Linked DNA regions of Methanospirillum hungatei JF-1. The protein of the gene in region 1 binds, or shares a complex with, the protein of each later gene. Links are inferred from orthologs where the notes say so. Each region holds a gene or a part of one and is shown on either strand. Other genes may lie near its edges.

Region 1 (8,577 bases):
ATCTCCTTCTTGAATTATACATAACATCTCATCAAACGCCTGCTTACAGGTATCCAGAACTGAAGGAACCTGAGGATTCATACAGAGGATATCAGCGTAAAGGTCTGGATTTTGAGCAAGTAATCTTCCTGCGATTCCGGTTTCGATCCGGTACACCGGACTCATATATGATTCAGTATCTGCCGGGGATATCCCAAGCCTCCTCATGGTCCCGGCTAGCAATATTGCCTTAAAATGAGTCAGCCCCTGAATCACTGCCATCATCCTGTCATGCTCTTCAGCTGTCGTTATCGTAACCCGGGCACCCTGGCTTTCAAAAATCTTCTGAAAAAAACTCAAATCATTCTCATGACATCGGGCGGGGGTAGCAACTATCGTCTGTCCCTGGATGGTCCCGACAGTCGGGCCAAACATCGGATGAAGTCCGATAACCCTGGCTTTCGAACACATCATAGCATTGACCGGATCAATCTTTAATGAAGTCAGATCTGCCAGGATCTGATGTTCACCAAGGAGGGGGGCTATCTCATAAATGACAGAGACCGTGTCTCTGATCGGAACAGAAATTACTATGACATCAGCCAGGCGGGCAATATCCTCTTTCTTTAGGGGAGTATTCCGTCCGGCTATGAGTACTTCGTGACCGGCGTTGCGAAAAACCTGTGAAAACAGATTTCCCATGCCCCCGGTCCCGCCAATGATGCCAATCTTCATGTTATTTCTCAATGATGGTCTCATCAATTGCCATACCAAAATGACGACCGCCACTTTCTACACGGCCCAGGACAACATCACCGGGTTTGAGTGAGGTTACAGATACTGCCGAATTATCCGGGCGAACAAGCCTGATGGTCTCTGCATTCTGCAGGATAATTGATACCTTCTGACACTCGCTCTCTGCTTCAACAAGAAAGAGCGGACGCCGTTCAATTTTCACCCTGCCAACAGTCGCTTCCCGGCAGGATCCGTTTCCATGAACTATCATCACCCGGTCACCTGCCTTCAGGTCAGCCAGATATGCAGTCTTTCCTTCCGGAACCTGCAGATATGCATGAACGCCACCTGCATTCACCCTGAACGGCCTGGGCGCTACATAGGGATTTACAAGCGTCTCTGCATGAACGAGAAAAAATCCGGATGATGTATTTCCAACAAGCATCCCTTCGCCGTCAACCATAAGAGAACAGGTATCGACACAGACCCTCTCACCCATTCCGGCAGGTTTTACAGTGGTTACGGTCAGACGGTGGAGTTGTTGTCCGGATATTCCTGACTGAACCATCCGACATATGGATCTGACAAGGTCCGGATCATCCGTTTTCACGAGGACACCCGAGACTCCTTTTTCAAGTACAGTCAGAGCCTGCTCAGCCTCTTTTATATCTGAAACGACGGCTATTACATTGTCCCCGCATGCCACCAGGTTTTCAAGAGGAATTATCGTCCAGTCAGGAGTGTGCACGATAATGCGGCAGGTCCTGGCAGCTTCCATTGCACGAGCCTGGTCCTCTGTATTCCCAATAGTAATCTCATGAATATCCTGCCCCGGAATTAGATCCCCATCAGGAGCGATGACCAGAATACGGCCCAGTTCTCTGACCGGACCTGCTGAATCTGCAATTACTCCTGCAGCTCCTGATTCAAGGGCGGCTATTGCAAGTTCCTTATCCCACGGACGAAGGTCTACAAATACCTGTTTCATATTCCCTCAAATAGCCTCAGGACGGACTCCCTGATGTACGACCTGCGATATATTGGACACAAATTTTGCAACATTGTCACGCTGGAAAGCATTTCTTCCCATGCAGACCCCGGCACATTTTGCAAAGTGGACAGCATCGTAGATGGTCTTGTAACAGTCCAGGTCCTCTCCTTTCTCTCCACCTGCAATCAGTACCGGGATGGACGATGCCTTCACAATCTTTGCAAATGATTCCGGATCACCGGTGTAGTTCGTTTTTACCAGATCAGCACCCAGTTCTTCAGCCACACGAACCGCATGACCGACATGTCGTGGATCATTTGGATCAATACCCTTCCCACGCGGGTAGATCATTGCGAGGAGAGGAATCCCCCAACGGTTACAGTCACGGACAACCATGCCGGCAGATTCAATCATCTTTGATTCCTGTGGTGCACCAAGATTTATGTGAATGGATACCGCATCTGCTCCAAGTGATACCGCTTCTTCAACACTGCAGATGAGGACTTTGTCATTCGGGTCAGGATTCATGCTTGTACCGGCAGAAAGATGAATAATAAGCCCTATATCCCGTCCTTTTCTCCGATGACCCGGACGTACAAGGCCTTTATGCAGGATGATGGCATTTGCTCCACCGTCAGATACTTCGGCAACAGTCTCGGTCATATTTAAAAGACCGTCAATCTGTCCCAGAGTCATCCCATGATCCATGGGGATTATTACCGCTTTTCCGGTATTTCTATCCATTATCCGTTCGATACGGATCTGTTTTCCAATCATAACATGCCTCCTTTCAGCATCTCATGCACTTCAGCTGCACTCATACCGTCATGAACAATTTTTGCACAAGCACGGACAAATGATGCCGGATTTGCATGCTGGAACGCATTTCTTCCGATAGAGAGTCCGGCTGCCCCGCCTTCCATCGAACCTTCGATAAGTTCAAGAGTGGTAAGATCATCCGTCTTTGATCCTCCTGCCACTACAACCGGAACCGGACAGCCCCTGGTAACTTCACGGAAAGTATCAGGATCACCGGTGTAATTGGTCTTCACAAGGTCAGCTCCTAGTTCTGCAGCCACCCTGGCCGCAAGCCGTACATGCTCCACGGCATGTTCGTCATCAATCTTCCGGCCACGCGGGTACATCATGGCAAGGAGCGGAACTCCCCATTCCATACATTCAATGGCAACATGCCCGAGATCGGTCAGCATATGTGCTTCAGAATCGGCACCGATATTCACATGCATCGAAACTGCATCTGCACCCATCTTCAGGGCATTTGTTACCGAATTGACCAGCACTTTTTCATTCGGATCCGGCCCGATAGCAGTCGATGCCGAGAGATGCAGAATAAGGCCGACATCATGGCCCCGTTGCCGGTGACCATGCAGGGCCAGACCCACATGACCTAGGACTGCATTTGCCCCCCCCTCTGCAACAGAATTTACTGCATCAGGAAGATCCACAAGGCCCTCAATGGGTCCAAGGGTTACTCCATGATCCATGGGAACAATAATTGTCTTTCTGGTGTTGCGATTCATGATTCTTTCAAGTCTGATATCTTTCCCTCTCATAACAGATCACTCCTTTTTGATACGAGTAATCACTCAGTACCAAAAAAACTGATAAAAGCTAAAAAAGAACGAATAAAAACGATACTCGTCAGAACGGTCGTTCGGTACAAAAGACAAGCTGGAAGAAGCAGAACTGCAGAACGCAACAGACTTCACACCCTCCACACAGTTTGTCATGATCAGGGGTCAGTGTTGTTACTTATAAACCTATCGCTATCGTGCCATGCCATAGCATAGCATGGATGATGTACAATGCCTACATTATCATTTCACGCACAAAAAATGAGGAAAATTACTTCTTCGCCTTCTTGATCTGGATGACATCCCCCATCGTGGTAGTCATCCTGGCGTGGTGCAGATCAGTCGGTTCTGATGAACCTTCGTCCAGCAGACTGATATTGAGTATCTTTTCCAACTTCTTTCGAACCTCATCTTCCGGTATCAGTTCGCCTTTTTCAAGTTTCTTTACGAGGAGCTCACGCTCCATCATGGCAAGGGCAAGATCTTTCTGGGTCATTCCCAGTTTCATCCGTGCATCCCGAATCCGGTCAGCATAATCTTCAACAAGATCGCCTCCCATCCGGTCAAACAGATCCCTGGATCGTTGGACCTGTGGTCTTGTGGAACCGGAATAGGCGGATGTTCGTACTGCCTGTGCTGCAGATGTCCGGGGAACTGCTCCCTGGACTTCAGTGCCATATTTTGCACAGCCATTACACACCGAGAGCTCGGCCCCTTCGATCTTGATCCTTTTCAAAGGGCCTTTGGCTTCTGCGCCGCACATTTCACACTGCATTTTCGCAAACATCATATAGTCACTTACCCCTATATACCTGATTGATCAGATGGCAGAAGCAGCCCGCCACCCGGATGACATGAAAACTCCTGACGAGTTATACCGGTATTTAGTAGACCGGGTTGCAGGAATGGAATCGCAAAACCAGGAATTGAAAGAGCAGATACGGCAACTGGAGTCAGATAAGCGATATATTGAGACCCAGAAGATCCGGTACGAACGGGAGGTCAGGAAGCTGAAAAGCGAGATTGAACACCTGAAAACCCCCCCGCTCATTGTCGGAACCATAACTGATATCATCGATTCCGGCCGCGTTGTTGTGCGTTCTAGTGCGGGGCCCCGGTTTCTCGTCAGGGTGTCACAGGCAGTTAATCCGACCACCCTGAAAGCCGGTGTCAGATGTACCTTAAATCAGCAATCCCTGGCTATAGTGGAAGTGCTCCCAAGCACATATGATTCACAGGTATATGGTATGGAACTGGTTGACGCTCCGACTGAGACCTATGAGGACATAGGCGGCCTTGAAAAGCAGATTATGGAGATTCGTGAAGCGGTCGAACTTCCGATGACAAGACCTGATCTGTTTGAGAAGATAGGTATTAACCCACCCAAAGGAGTCCTGCTTTATGGCCCTCCTGGTACGGGTAAAACCCTTCTTGCAAAGGCCGTTGCACATGAGACCCATGCAATCTTCCTGCACACTGTCGGTTCAGAACTGGTCCAGAAATATATTGGTGAAGGAGCCCGTCTTGTCAGGGAACTATTTGACCTTGCGAAAGAGAAGGCACCATCAATCGTATTCATCGATGAGATTGATGCCATCGGTGCATCACGCACAGAAGCCATGACCTCTGGAGACCGTGAAGTGCAGCGTACACTTATGCAACTCCTCGCAGCCATGGATGGTTTTGAGCCACGTGGTGATGTGAAAATTATCGGTGCAACAAACCGGATTGATATTCTTGATGCAGCTCTCCTGCGTCCGGGACGTTTTGACAGGATTATTGAAATTCCTCTCCCTGATACCGAAGGCAGATACTCCATTCTGAAAGTCCATACCCGGTGTATGAACCTGTCAGAGGATGTTGATCTTATGGAGGTAGCCCGGCTTACTGAAGGGAGAAACGGAGCAGAACTGAATGCAATCTGTATGGAAGCCGGCATGTTTGCTATCAGGAAGGAACACCCGCAAGTTGATCAGGAAGATTTCCTGACTGCTCTAAATAAATTCAGATGTGACTTTGAGAGGGATCACAGGTTGACGACCGCAGGCGTTATGTTTGCCTGATTACTCTTCTTCTCCCTCTTCTGTTTTTTGAAGATTGTCCGGTCTGACAGCTTCAGGTGCACAAAGCCGGCAGACGGTGCACTCTTCTTCAGAACAGAGTACTTCGAAAACATCCTCGTCACACGCCTGATCTCTATCACGAGTGCATAATTCTGGAAAGGTATCATATTTTACCAGGTTACCATCTCCTTTGACCCGGTACCAGATCTTCCAGGGCCAGGGATCTGCGTGAGGTTCTCTTTCAAGATACCGTGATCTGGCAACGGACGGGGTACAATACATACCAGGAGCTATCTCAAAAAGATAATCAGACCCAAATTTCCTGATAAAGTACTTCAAATCTGAAGCCAGGGAGAGCGCTGCAGATAGTGAACTGACCTTAACAATTATGCCGACCGGAGTTTCTACAGGACCATAAAACCGAAGCGCATTCCATGCGGTCTCGGATCTCCTGAGTTCCTGATATAACCTTATCCCCGGTCTGCTGAAAATCAGCAGATTCATAAAAAACGATATTAGCGGAACATCCGCTCTTCAGAATCATGCTCTTCGCCGGTAACCTTGTTTATGGCATCAAGCAGATCCTGGTTCGTTACTTCAAATGCACTCTTCCGAACGGCAAACATACCTGCTTCCCTGCAGACTGCCTGAATCTGTGCACCGGTGAGCCCCTCGGTCAGAACAGATATTTCAGCAAGATTTACATCAGGGGAAAGATTCATCTTTCGGGTATGGATCTTTAATATCTCCTCACGGGCGATGATATCAGGTACCGGTATCTCAATGATCCGATCAAAACGACCAGGACGAAGAAGTGCCGCATCAAGCATATCAACCCGGTTGGTTGCTGCCATAATCCTGACATCCCCCCGGTTATCAAACCCATCCATCTCTGCCAGCAGTTGCATCAGGGTACGCTGCACCTCAGCACTCCCGCTTGTCCCGTCATTGGTCCGTGTTGTTCCGATTGCATCAATCTCATCGATAAACACAATAGACGGGGCCCGGTCACGTGCCAGTGAAAAGAGTTCGCGGACCATCTGGGCACCTTCACCAATGTATTTATGAACCAGCTCACTGCCACTCATCCGGATAAAAGTGGCTTTTGCATTATGAGCGACTGCTTTTGCAAGAAGGGTTTTTCCAGTCCCCGGAGGCCCATGGAGAAGAATTCCTTTGGGGGGTTCGACACCAATCCGCTCAAAAACTTCAGGCATTGTCAGCGGATATTCAACCGCTTCCCTGATCTCTTCTATCTCACCACTAAGACCTCCGACATACTCAAAGGTCACCTCGGGGGATTCATCAAGCTCCATTACCCTGACCCTTGAGTCATAGGTCTCTTCAAGCACCTTCACCACTGAAAGAGCATTGTTTACAGCGACTTTACATCCCGGATAGATGTGGGGGCGCAGTTCATCAGCGAGTACAGTTACATACTCCTGGTTGTTCCCCATCTGACGAAGATAAACCTCGCCATTTTCAAAAACATCCACTACCAGCGCAACAAAGAGGGGCATTCGTTTGAGTTGTGAATTCTCTCTTTTCAGTACAGAATTTTCCTTGATTAATTCCTCTGATCTGATAGACAACTCAAGATTCTGGGCCTCCAGCTCCTGGATCCGGATCTGATAGTGAATCTCATTTTCACAGGAGATACGTGCAAGAGGCTGTTCCATAGTACATAATTATCCAGTCGTTCTACTTATACGTGAGTGTGCATGATAATACAGGGACGCGGAATATCGCGTGGTATTGGAAAAGGGCCCTTGCTCATTGGTCCTGATCCAATCTCATTTCTCTCCGGCGTAGATCCGGAGACTGGAATTGTATTAGAACCCGGTCACCCGCTTGAAGGAAAAGACATCACGGGGTCGGTTCTGGCCTTTGAATATGGGAAAGGATCAACAGTCGGGAGTTATATTCTCTATGCCCTCTCGCGCAATGGACATGCTCCAGCGGCGATCATCAACCAGGAAGCAGAGACCATCATCGTTGTCGGCGCCATAATGGGAAAGATACCCATGATCGACCGGATTAAAACTCCCCTTACCAGCCTTCCATCCGGCACAATCGTAGAGGTAGACGGGACAGCAGGAACTCTGACCATCCCTGATGAAAAAGTGAATCAGGTCTGAAAATCAGGAACTAAAAGAATATTCCCTGACATATTTTTTATCAAGGTATGGAAATCCCCATTCCGAACAATAGCCATCAAGTGTTTTTATATCGGTAATCACTTTCTTCCCATAATTATCTGCAAGATCCTGGTATCGACGGTAATTTCCAAGAGATGCCGCATCAGTCCCTGCATTCTTCCAGTACACAGCCTGTTTCAGACTTGATGCATAGGATCCAAGAGATCTGATAAAACCCAGGTATTTGTTAAAAATAACTTCCTCTTTTGATGTGAGACCAGGGAAGACATTTTTTTCAGGAAGTGACCGGTCAAGGGAATACTCATCTGTCAGGTCATTAATAGCCGTCTCAAGAGCCAGCGCCTTTTCCTGAATACCAGCTGCATCAAGAGCACGATCAGCAGTCCTGATTGCCATATAAGCTTTCGTTAGTTCTGGAAAGGTGTCCTCAATAAAAACTCTTAGCTGCCCGGAACCGGGTGTATCAGGAGTCATCACCCGTTTCTGAACAGGCTCTGCAGAAGAAGGGATCTGTGTCATTGTTACCACCGGCTCTCCGGCGGTCGATACCGGAACAGGACCACTATCAGAGAGCGAACCTAAGTCCTGATTTATACAACCTGATGACAGAATACCTATGGTCAATATAAATACAAGAATGAGGAGGACCTGATTCTTCATATCATCGGATAGGAGGACTGAATATATATAGTGAACTGGTGACCAGAAGGTACCATCGTGCTCTCCCTTTTAATCCTGATAATATACGTGCTATAATTATCAATCTTCTGCCATGTAAAGATAACAGAATAGATGGTATTCATATCCTTTTCGTCTCATACCTTCTTTTGTGGAACTCTTCACAATCATCCTGACCATAATAGGTCTGTGCATGTTCGAGATAATCTGTAGTATTGATAACGCTATCATCAATGCAGAAGTGCTCGGCTCCATGCAACCAAAATACCGGAGATGGTTTCTGCTATGGGGAATCCTATTCGCCGTATTTCTGGTCCGCGGACTGCTTCCTCTCCTCCTTGTCTGGTTTTCAACACCTGAACTGACTTTATGGGAGG
Region 2 (8,648 bases), 1.4 Mb from region 1 along the record:
TGGTTCTGATTGGATTGATCAAGCCGGAGACCCATGTTAGCAGTGTTTCTGATTGTACAATTTGTAATAACACTGTTACTTACCTTGTACATCCAGATGCCTGCATCCATTCCCTCAATTACCACGTTTTTGATGGTGATATCCCGGATTGCGGTTCCTGCATTGATATATATTCCAGAGTTAAATCCCGATGACAAGCCTCTGATAGTATTGCCTCCCCCGTCGATGGTTACTCCTGATGTTTTTATCTCAAAAACATTCATCTTCTTTCGCCCGTCGATGTCCCGCTTTAATACATAATACCCGGGCTTGGTAATCTCTGCAGGTGAATATACCGGAATTGATCCTTCCGGTCCGGTAAGCGCTCCGGGAACGACGGGCTGCTGACTTGTCATGCGGTTGTTGTCAGTATCAGGCTCAATAAAATAACTGCTTGTATCAAGGACGATCATGACCCGGTATTCCCCCCTCTTCAGGTGTGTTGGCAGAGACCAGCTCTTGGTATATGTCCGGGTCTCACCTGCGCCAAGTCTGGTGTCGGTAATATCACCCCCGATCTGAGTTCCGATCTCATCCTCTCTGCCAACCCGTACAAGATATGCACGGAGTTTGTATCCGGGAGCTTCCCGGTTCCCCGTATTCTGAACCGTGATGGTAACGATTAATCGTTCATCAGGGATCGTTCCCAAGGTGATCTCACCCATTTCAGAGATGTCCATCTTGACTGATGCATCAATTATTGCAACATCAGGCCCTGAATCAAGAGTTTCTTTTGCCTGGGGTTTGCCAGATCCCACCCCAACAAAAATACCTGTTACAAGAAGTACTCCCAGCACTATTACCCGGACAATTCTGAGTATATCCTGTTGCCGGGTACACACTTCCGATTTTTGTATGTGCCACATCACAATCCCCACAATCCCAATTCTATAATGAGCAGTTGGAGAAGTATTGATTTCCGTGAATAAAAAACGTAGTGATATCAACTGGCACAGTTTCATGAAGAATGCGAGGAGGGCGATTTGAACACCCGGACCCCTTCGGGAACGGACCCTAAATCCGTCGCCTTTGACCTGGCTCGGCAATCCTCGCTCAAAAAAGATATGGATTCAGTTTGCGTCGGGGGTTTTTCGTCCCTCAATTTCTGAACGAACCTGACTTTGAAGTTTTTCAAACTTTTCCTGAAGCATCTTCTCCTGCTTCTCTATTGATCGGATCCTGATCTCCAGTGTTTCGATCTTCTCAGTGACTTTGGAGATGACTTCAGATTTAGGTTTCTGCATGACAACAGTTCCCACGTTCATATATACCGCAGCAGAGTCATCTGTTTCCTTCAGTTCTTCAACCGCTCTTCGTGCTTCCTGCGCAGCCAGTTCATATTGGCTCTTTTGAGAGAGGATGGTCTGCATCTGCTGTTGCATCTGCTGAAGCATATTTATCTGGTTCTGCACTTTTGGCGAAATATTCTGCATCCTTAACTCCTCCTATTCATTTGTTCTTCCCGCCTTTTTAGTTGTCTGTACCATCTCTTCAGCTATCTGAACCAGTCTGAGCCAGGTGTTCAGAGCCGCTCTGAGCGCGGTCAGATCTTCTGCCCTGATGCGGATTTCAAATGATGATTCAGACGTCTCTGTTATTGTTCCCCAGGATCTGCCCGCTCCATCGGTTTCTGCCTCAGGTAGCAACGACCTGACAATTACTCCGGTATCGGGTGTTTCAAAGGTGAAGATTGCTTCATGCATCATCCAGTACCCTGCCGAGTATGAGCGTCATGCACCGTTTCTGTGGGCCGTCAAAGGCAAGTACCAGATCATTGTGATCAAGATAATCAACGGTGCATGTCCCCTCGAGAATCCCGCCCAGTTCATGGTCTGATGTTCTGATACCCCTATACAGATGCCCCTCACGAACACCCGTGTCATGCTTTTTGATGATTCGCATGAGGCATGGTTCGCCCTCACGATAGAGCGTCATCAGTATTCCTGCCCGTTGCTGCTCAAATACGATGAAAAGGTCATGCTCATCGGAGATCTCACGAAGTCCGTGCTTTCCCCGTGACAGATACCCGGCCCCGGTTGCAAATGCGAGATCCTTGGCTATCGATCTGGTTGCCAAAGTGGAACGACGGGAAGTAGTGACCAGAGTCATCTGGCCTTGAGTTCTTTGATTGCTGCTCCCCGTTCTTTAAAAAGGATCCGATGCCCGCAGAAGGGACACCGGACATTCATATCGATCTCGACCTTTTGTTTACACCGGGCACACTTGTACGACCCAGGCATAGAAGCTTTACGCCTCCTTTACTGTCCGCTCAATAGTACGCAGGGCAACCTTCAGGTTCGGAGTGACCGGGACATATGCGCCGCCGGCAAACTTGAATGAGCATTTTCTGCATTCCCAGATGCCCGTTCCTTTCCGTTTTACTGAAACGGTATCACAGCGGGGACAGGTGTGTGTTGCTTTTGAAATCAGTTCAACATCACGTACTCGTTTCCTGATAAACCGACCATATCTCGGACCAAATCTGCCCGTAGAGCCGGATACCCTCCCCTTTGCCTTTACCATTTTTCTGGCCATATTCAAAACCTACCTAGATGTCCTTTTTTGTTGGATTCAAATACACTTATAGTTACTTGATGATCTTTGTCTCTGCGTTCCCATGGCTGATCCGGTTAATCAGGTCGTAGAACTCGGTCTGTATTCCGGCAGGGATTACCACAACACAGATCCATGACCCGTCCTTCTGCCATTCTTCTTTCTCGATGGCAGCTACGGCTGAGATCTCACCATACGCCCGGGGTGCATAATCCGGCGGGATCCTGACTGCAACCCTGACTTCGTCAAACTTGATCGGGATAAGAGGCCTGAGTGCCTTCATCGTGTCCTTTACCAGTTCCTCTACACTCCTGAATGGATCAATATGGACTTTTGCTTCTTCCATTGCCAGTTCAATCCGTTGTGGCGGGTGAGGATGTCCGGTCTGGGGATTAACTGCATTCCGCGCGATAAAGGTGATGACCTGTCTGCGTTTTTCCGCGGTCAGGACCTTTCGCTGCTCTGAGGTAAGGTGAATCTCTCCCTTGCGGATGATGTGTAATGCGATCGGTTCAAATTCTGTTGTTTTGAACACTTTTTTGAGGGACTCCTCTGATGCCCGTTCAGCCTGGGAAGCGTTCTCAAAGATCTGGAGTGCTGCAACCGCATCCTCAATTGGGATATCTTCACCCTGCCTGATTTTTGCGGCCAAATCCGGATCTACCAGGATCTCAAACCGCTCACCATGGCTCTCAAGTTTTGCAACAACTGCATCATCGAGTGATATCACCGGTCTGCCTCCCTGTTCCAGTTACTGTGGCTGTCCGATATAGGACAGAACCTCTTCACGTGACATCTTCCTGAACTGCTCCTCCTCCCTTGTAATTACTCCGATCTCAACGGTGTTCACGTCGAACTTTCCCTCCGTTGCTTCATGAAGTGCTTTCAGACCAAGGGTAATGGCATCCTTTATGGAACATTCGTGAGTGTATTCTTCCTCGAACAGTTTCATCACGGCAGGTCTGCCGGTTCCGATTCCGGTTGCCTTGTATTCAAGAAGGGTGCCACTCGGATCTGTTTCGAAAAGACGGAACTGGCCGTCAGAGATACCGGTAATAAGGAGTGCAGTCCCATAGGGGCGTGCCCCGCCAAACTGGGTATAGGTCTGCATATGGTCGCCAAGTTTCTTTGCAAGGGTCTCGACATCGATCGGTTCGTCATAGGTGACCCGGTTTATCTGAGCTTCGATTCTGGCCCGGTCGACCAGTGCGCGTGCATCGCCGACAAGCCCGGATGACGCAACTCCGATATGCTCATCGATCCTGAAAATTTTCTCTATTGAATTGGCCTCAAGAAGGCGGGAGTTGATCCGTTTATCAACTATCAGGACGACGCCCTCCTGGCATTTTATTCCAACTGCAGTTGTGCCGCGTTTGACCGCCTCACGTGCATATTCAACCTGGTATAATCTCCCATCCGGGCTGAAAACAGTAATGGCGCGATCATATGCGGCCTGATTATTATTCATCATAGTACAGGTCCTCAGTATCTTCTTCTGTTATGTACCGTGGTATCTCATGATAAATCCCCTTTTCTTTGAGATCTATCCTTCCCTGCATAGAAACAACAACATCACAGGGAACTCCTGATATCACGGCTTTTGCGCTTCGTTTCTCGGTGCAGAGCGGCATCTTTTCTTTCAGTGTCCGGATCGTTCCTGATGTTCTGAGCGGGTGTATTGCTGCTGGTGTGCCCTGAATCTGCGATATCGCACAGAGAGCAGTCTCAAGATCGTGCTCAAGACCGCGCCTGCATCTGATAATTGCATAAGAACCAGATACCTGCATGACAGACGGCCAGATCTGCGCCGTGATACGATCACCATACAGGCTGACAACCGACTCTGCAATCGATCGGTACAGATCACGCGATTCAAAAACAGAATCCGAAGTAATCCGAACAAGAACATATCTGAAGTTTTCACGCATGGACGGGCGAAGACGCATTTATATCTCCACAACCGGTCCGGTCCGGTTTTTTATCCGGCAGATGCTCTCCAGAGACTCCCATAATAGGTTCTCATCCTTCCATACAAGTGAAAAGAGTCGTATCATTTCCCGGGGACTTTTTAGATGGGTTATATCAGAGGCATGACTTGACAGCACAATCGGGAATTCATACCGGTTCTGAAGCGTAAAAATCTCTTCATATCTTCTGATGACTTTTTGCCTCGCACCATCACGAAGTTCAATGAGGGGTCTGACTGATAGATCCACCCCAATCTCCCGTTCGGCGGCAAGTTGTGCACAGTACCGGTCAAACCCGTCCTTCGGAGTTGTATGCAGATTGGTCATGACATGGACGCCCTGCGTAGTGAGGATATTCCGGTTATATCCGGCATCTCCCGCCTGTACATACACGAGATCATTCACCTGTACGGATCTTCCTGCTTCTCTGCTGAGAAGACGGGCCGGAACCTCCGTCAGATATCGTGCTGTCCAGACCGGGATGTCATATATCCTGTTTACCGGTGCCATGCTCGCAGCAACGCACCCAGAAAACCCAAGTGAAGAAAGCTCCCGTGCATACCTGGCAATACTTACCGTTCCGGAAGGATAAGGAAAAACGCAACCGTCAAAGACGTGCATTTAAAAAAGGTTATTTGGCCCGGTTTGCATTAGCCCGGACAGATGGACGGCACTTTTCAGTACCTTTCCCGCGTCTGCGCATGCCACGGCCCTTGACACCAGCACTGGTCAGTCCACGCTCACTCCGGCCACGGTGCCCTGGTTTTGATATCCAGTTCAGGGTTTTATCATTGATAATAGACGGGTGATGCGGGTCAAGAAGGATAACTTCGTACCATTTCTGACGTCCGTCTTCTCCAACCCAGTATGAGTTCAGGACTTCCATGTTTGGGTACTTCCGGCAGGCGCGCTCTTCAGCGATCCGCTGGATACTCTTCCCCATGGTCTTCCGGTTTACACCCATACGTGCAGTACGACGTCCACGAACATATCTGGATGCCCGGCGGCCTCCACGGCGGACCTTCACACGGACTACAACGATACCCTGTTTTGCCTTGTATCCAAGAGCACGGGCACGATCAATCCGTGTTGGTCTGCGGACACGAACAATACTTCCTTCCCGGCGCCAGTCCTGCATTCGTTCCCACAGGAGGGCTTTGACTCCGGTATCATCAGGGATCTTCCATGCATCCCTGACATATGCATACATAGATTTTGTCATGCGGTTCACCAGGTTCAGCCTGAATCAGGCTACATTCCTAACGGGACGGATCCCGAAAGTCCATTACAGGTCTCTCATACAGGATATATATCTGCTCTTGATGACTGCCTTACAGGTCCTGTTTTACTTTTTCAAGTACCCTGATATCAGAGATGCCGGTAACCGGATACTGCCCTTTCTCATCCTTCTCGGCAGATTTTACCATATCCCAGATGGTGAGCAGGGCGGTGCTCACACCGACAAGTGCTTCCATTTCAACCCCGGTTTTGCCGGCAGATATGACCGTAACTGTGGCTGTGATTCCCGTTTTTGTGTAATCAAAGGTGATATCAATCCCATGAACGGGAATTGCATGGCACATCGGGATAAGCCGCGGAGTATCTTTAATCGCAAGTGTAGCGGCTACTCTGGCAGTTGCAAGAACGTTCCCTTTTACAACAGTGCCATCCCGGATCGCAGACAGGGTATCAGGACGAAGGGTTATCGTTCCTGTAGCGACCGCTTTCCGGTAGACTTCCCCTTTTGCGGATACATCCACCATTCTGGCACGGTCATCATCAAGATGAGTAAATACCGGCATTATTCTCTCTCAGAAGTGCTCCTGAACAATACTTGAGGTACTGCCGTAAGGAGGTCACGGGCTGTCATCCCATACCCACAGGTCTGTGTGATGAGTTCACCTGCGCGCCCTGTGACATAGGCTCCGATACACGCTGCCTCAAATGCAGGAACAACAGCCATCAGAGCTGCACATACTCCGGCAAGCACATCCCCGGTCCCACCGGTCGTCATGGCGGGTGTGCCGGTCTGGTTAAACCTGACCCGTGATCCGTCACAGATGACATCCACCGCTCCCTTGAGCAGAACTGTCCCTAATATCTGTGCCTTCATTATTGCATGTGCCCGCTCCCGTGGTGTCTTTCCAGGGCTAAGGCCGGACATCCGGGCAAACTCTCCTGCGTGGGGTGTATAGAGTGATTCTCCCGCAACAGGGAGAGGATCTCTCAATGCATCAGCATCAAAGACTCCTTTTCTGATATAGGGGGCGAGGGATGTGATGACATCATGGGATTCGGGACCAAGACCCGGGCCACAGAGGACGACATCAGCCTGTTTACACAAGGGTATGATGGTGGCAAGGTCTGCTGTGGTAATTCGATCACCGGCTGTAGGAACATGAATAATATCCGGTTCAGGCAGGTAATGGGGGCTTACAACCCGGACGATATCTGCACCAGCCCTGAGTGCTGCAAGCCCGGCAAGGTAGGGAGCTCCCTGGTATGGGCCACCCCCGATAACAAGTATGTTGCCTCCCACGCCCTTGTGGCTGTCCGGGTTCCGGTTCCGGAGGATAAGAAGATCTCCAGGTCCTGTACTAATTTCAGCGAGAAGAGGAATCCCGATGCCATAGATATGTGCTCCTTCGGTTTTTGCCCGATGAAATGCACAGATCCTATCCGGGATGATACCTGGTGATGGGAGATCGGCAGAGAGGATCGGTGCCTTTGCATTATTTGCAAATTCGATACAGGTTCTGACAGGTTCCCGGACCGAACCCGTTCCTCCGGTTCCAAGAAGAGCATCAATGATAAGGTCGGTATCCTGAAAGATCCGGGTATGCTCAATCAGGTCATCCCTGCTGCGGAATGGGATGGATGTGACACTGCAAGAGAGAAGACGCTGAAGTTGTGTTCTTGTTGAGTCGGTCTGTCTTCCCGAGTCATACCAGAAGACGGTAATATCTGCCTCACCTGCAAGATGGCGGGCTGCCACCATTCCGTCACCGCCATTATTTCCGCTTCCGCACAGAATGAGTATTTTTCCGGGCTGATACTGGCGTGCAGCCATCGCAAGTCCGGTCCCGGCGGATTCCATAAGTTCCAGTCCACTGATGCCAAGGGCCTGTGCGTTCTGATCAATCCGTCGCATCTCTTCCGGTGATAATAATCCCTGCCCGATAAATTCTGCATATTGTGTCAGGTCATCCGGAAATGATCTGCCTTGAATGATGACAGTCATGAAATCCTCCTCTCTCTCCTCTACTATTTTACTCCCTGCACATTCCTCTTTTTCTCATACCTCCATATAGTACCTGAATGAGTCTTCTTGAGGATATCAGGGCTGCTGCTGATGCAGTCCGTTCATGTGAGGAGGTGACCATCATCTCTCATATTGATGCGGATGGGATCAGCAGTGAGGCTATACTGGCACAGGCTCTCAGCCGTGATGGCATCCGCGTTTCCACTACTTTTGTCCGTCAGCTCGATCCCCTGACCCTTGACCAGATCCCGGATGACTCTTCCCTGAAGATATTCTCCGACCTCGGCTCCGGTCAGCAGCAGATGCTTCTTGAGAAGGGACTTGAACCCTCCAGAACGATCATCATCGATCATCATGTCAGCCAGCCGGCAGAACATGGCGATCCCTTCATCGAGGTGAACTGTCTGAACCATGGACATGAGAAGATGAGTGCTGCGGGGGTCTCATATCTGCTTGCAAGGGAGCTGGACTCGATCAATACTGATCTTGCCAAGCTTGCAATCATCGGTAATATCGGTGATATGATGGATAGGGAGCATCTCTGCCTTACCGGCCCGGCACGGGAGATCCTGCAGGATGGGGTCAGGCAGGGTACTGTGGAGCTCTGGGAGCATGATCTCAATATTTACGGGATATCCACCCGGCCGCTTCCCCAGTCCCTGGCATATTCAGATGACATGGATATCCCCGGAGTAAGCAGGGACCCGGATGGTGCCGGGAAGTTTCTTGAACGGATCGGTATTACCCCCATCCAGCCAAACCGGTGGCCGGTCTGGGAGGATCTCTCATTTGATCAGAAACAGCAGGTATGCTGTGCAGTCATTGAA

The links.
Region 2: the proteins of MHUN_RS05425 (region 1) and psmA are in contact, whole or in part, in a cryo-EM structure (PDB 6HE5), measured with the Archaeoglobus fulgidus proteins. The link is inferred for Methanospirillum hungatei JF-1 from one-to-one orthologs. Residues at the interface, in WP_010879468.1 of Archaeoglobus fulgidus: Asp391, Leu392, Lys393, Gly394, Met396, Phe397, Val398; in WP_010877997.1 of Archaeoglobus fulgidus: Ala30, Arg33, Gly34, Ala35, Asp51, Arg53, Val54, Lys66, Ser79, Gly80, Leu81, Val82, Met166.

Annotation. Positions count from the first base shown.
Region 1 is NC_007796.1:1,164,642-1,173,218, forward strand. The notes cover bases 3,320-6,243. They hold MHUN_RS05425 (proteasome-activating nucleotidase), read left to right. Parts: upstream 3,320-4,124; coding sequence 4,125-5,363; downstream 5,364-6,243. Other genes in these bases: MHUN_RS05420 (multiprotein bridging factor aMBF1), read right to left, coding at 3,572-4,090; MHUN_RS17265 (hypothetical protein), read right to left, coding at 5,364-5,867; MHUN_RS05435 (proteasome-activating nucleotidase), read right to left, coding at 5,879-6,243. In the rest of the region: MHUN_RS05400 (prephenate dehydrogenase/arogenate dehydrogenase family protein), read right to left, coding at 1-714; MHUN_RS05405 (3-dehydroquinate synthase II), read right to left, coding at 716-1,702; MHUN_RS05410 (2-amino-3,7-dideoxy-D-threo-hept-6-ulosonate synthase), read right to left, coding at 1,709-2,482; MHUN_RS05415 (2-amino-3,7-dideoxy-D-threo-hept-6-ulosonate synthase), read right to left, coding at 2,479-3,279; more of MHUN_RS05435, read right to left, coding at 6,244-7,042; MHUN_RS05440 (aconitase X swivel domain-containing protein), read left to right, coding at 7,085-7,501; MHUN_RS05445 (hypothetical protein), read right to left, coding at 7,505-8,182; MHUN_RS05450 (DUF475 domain-containing protein), read left to right, coding at 8,352-8,577. UniProt on the Methanocaldococcus jannaschii protein: ATPase which is responsible for recognizing, binding, unfolding and translocation of substrate proteins into the archaeal 20S proteasome core particle.
Region 2 is NC_007796.1:2,540,753-2,549,400, reverse strand. Bases 2,204-5,198 are described here. They hold psmA (archaeal proteasome endopeptidase complex subunit alpha), read right to left. Parts: upstream 4,064-5,198; coding sequence 3,344-4,063; downstream 2,204-3,343. Other genes in these bases: MHUN_RS11865 (50S ribosomal protein L15e), read right to left, coding at 5,191-5,198; MHUN_RS11870 (RNase P subunit p30 family protein), read right to left, coding at 4,539-5,180; MHUN_RS11875 (Rpp14/Pop5 family protein), read right to left, coding at 4,053-4,538; MHUN_RS11885 (ribosome assembly factor SBDS), read right to left, coding at 2,627-3,322; MHUN_RS11890 (50S ribosomal protein L37ae), read right to left, coding at 2,287-2,574. Also shown: MHUN_RS11920 (NosD domain-containing protein), read right to left, coding at 1-905; MHUN_RS11910 (prefoldin subunit beta), read right to left, coding at 1,110-1,472; MHUN_RS11905 (KEOPS complex subunit Pcc1), read right to left, coding at 1,485-1,745; MHUN_RS11900 (hypothetical protein), read right to left, coding at 1,735-2,148; more of MHUN_RS11895, read right to left, coding at 2,145-2,203; more of MHUN_RS11865, read right to left, coding at 5,199-5,781; cyclic pyranopterin monophosphate synthase MoaC, read right to left, coding at 5,891-6,361; MHUN_RS11855 (NAD(P)H-hydrate dehydratase), read right to left, coding at 6,361-7,800; MHUN_RS11850 (DHH family phosphoesterase), read left to right, coding at 7,878-8,648. UniProt on the Methanocaldococcus jannaschii protein: Component of the proteasome core, a large protease complex with broad specificity involved in protein degradation. The M.jannaschii proteasome is able to cleave oligopeptides after Glu, Asp, Tyr, Phe, Trp, slightly after Arg, but not after Ala.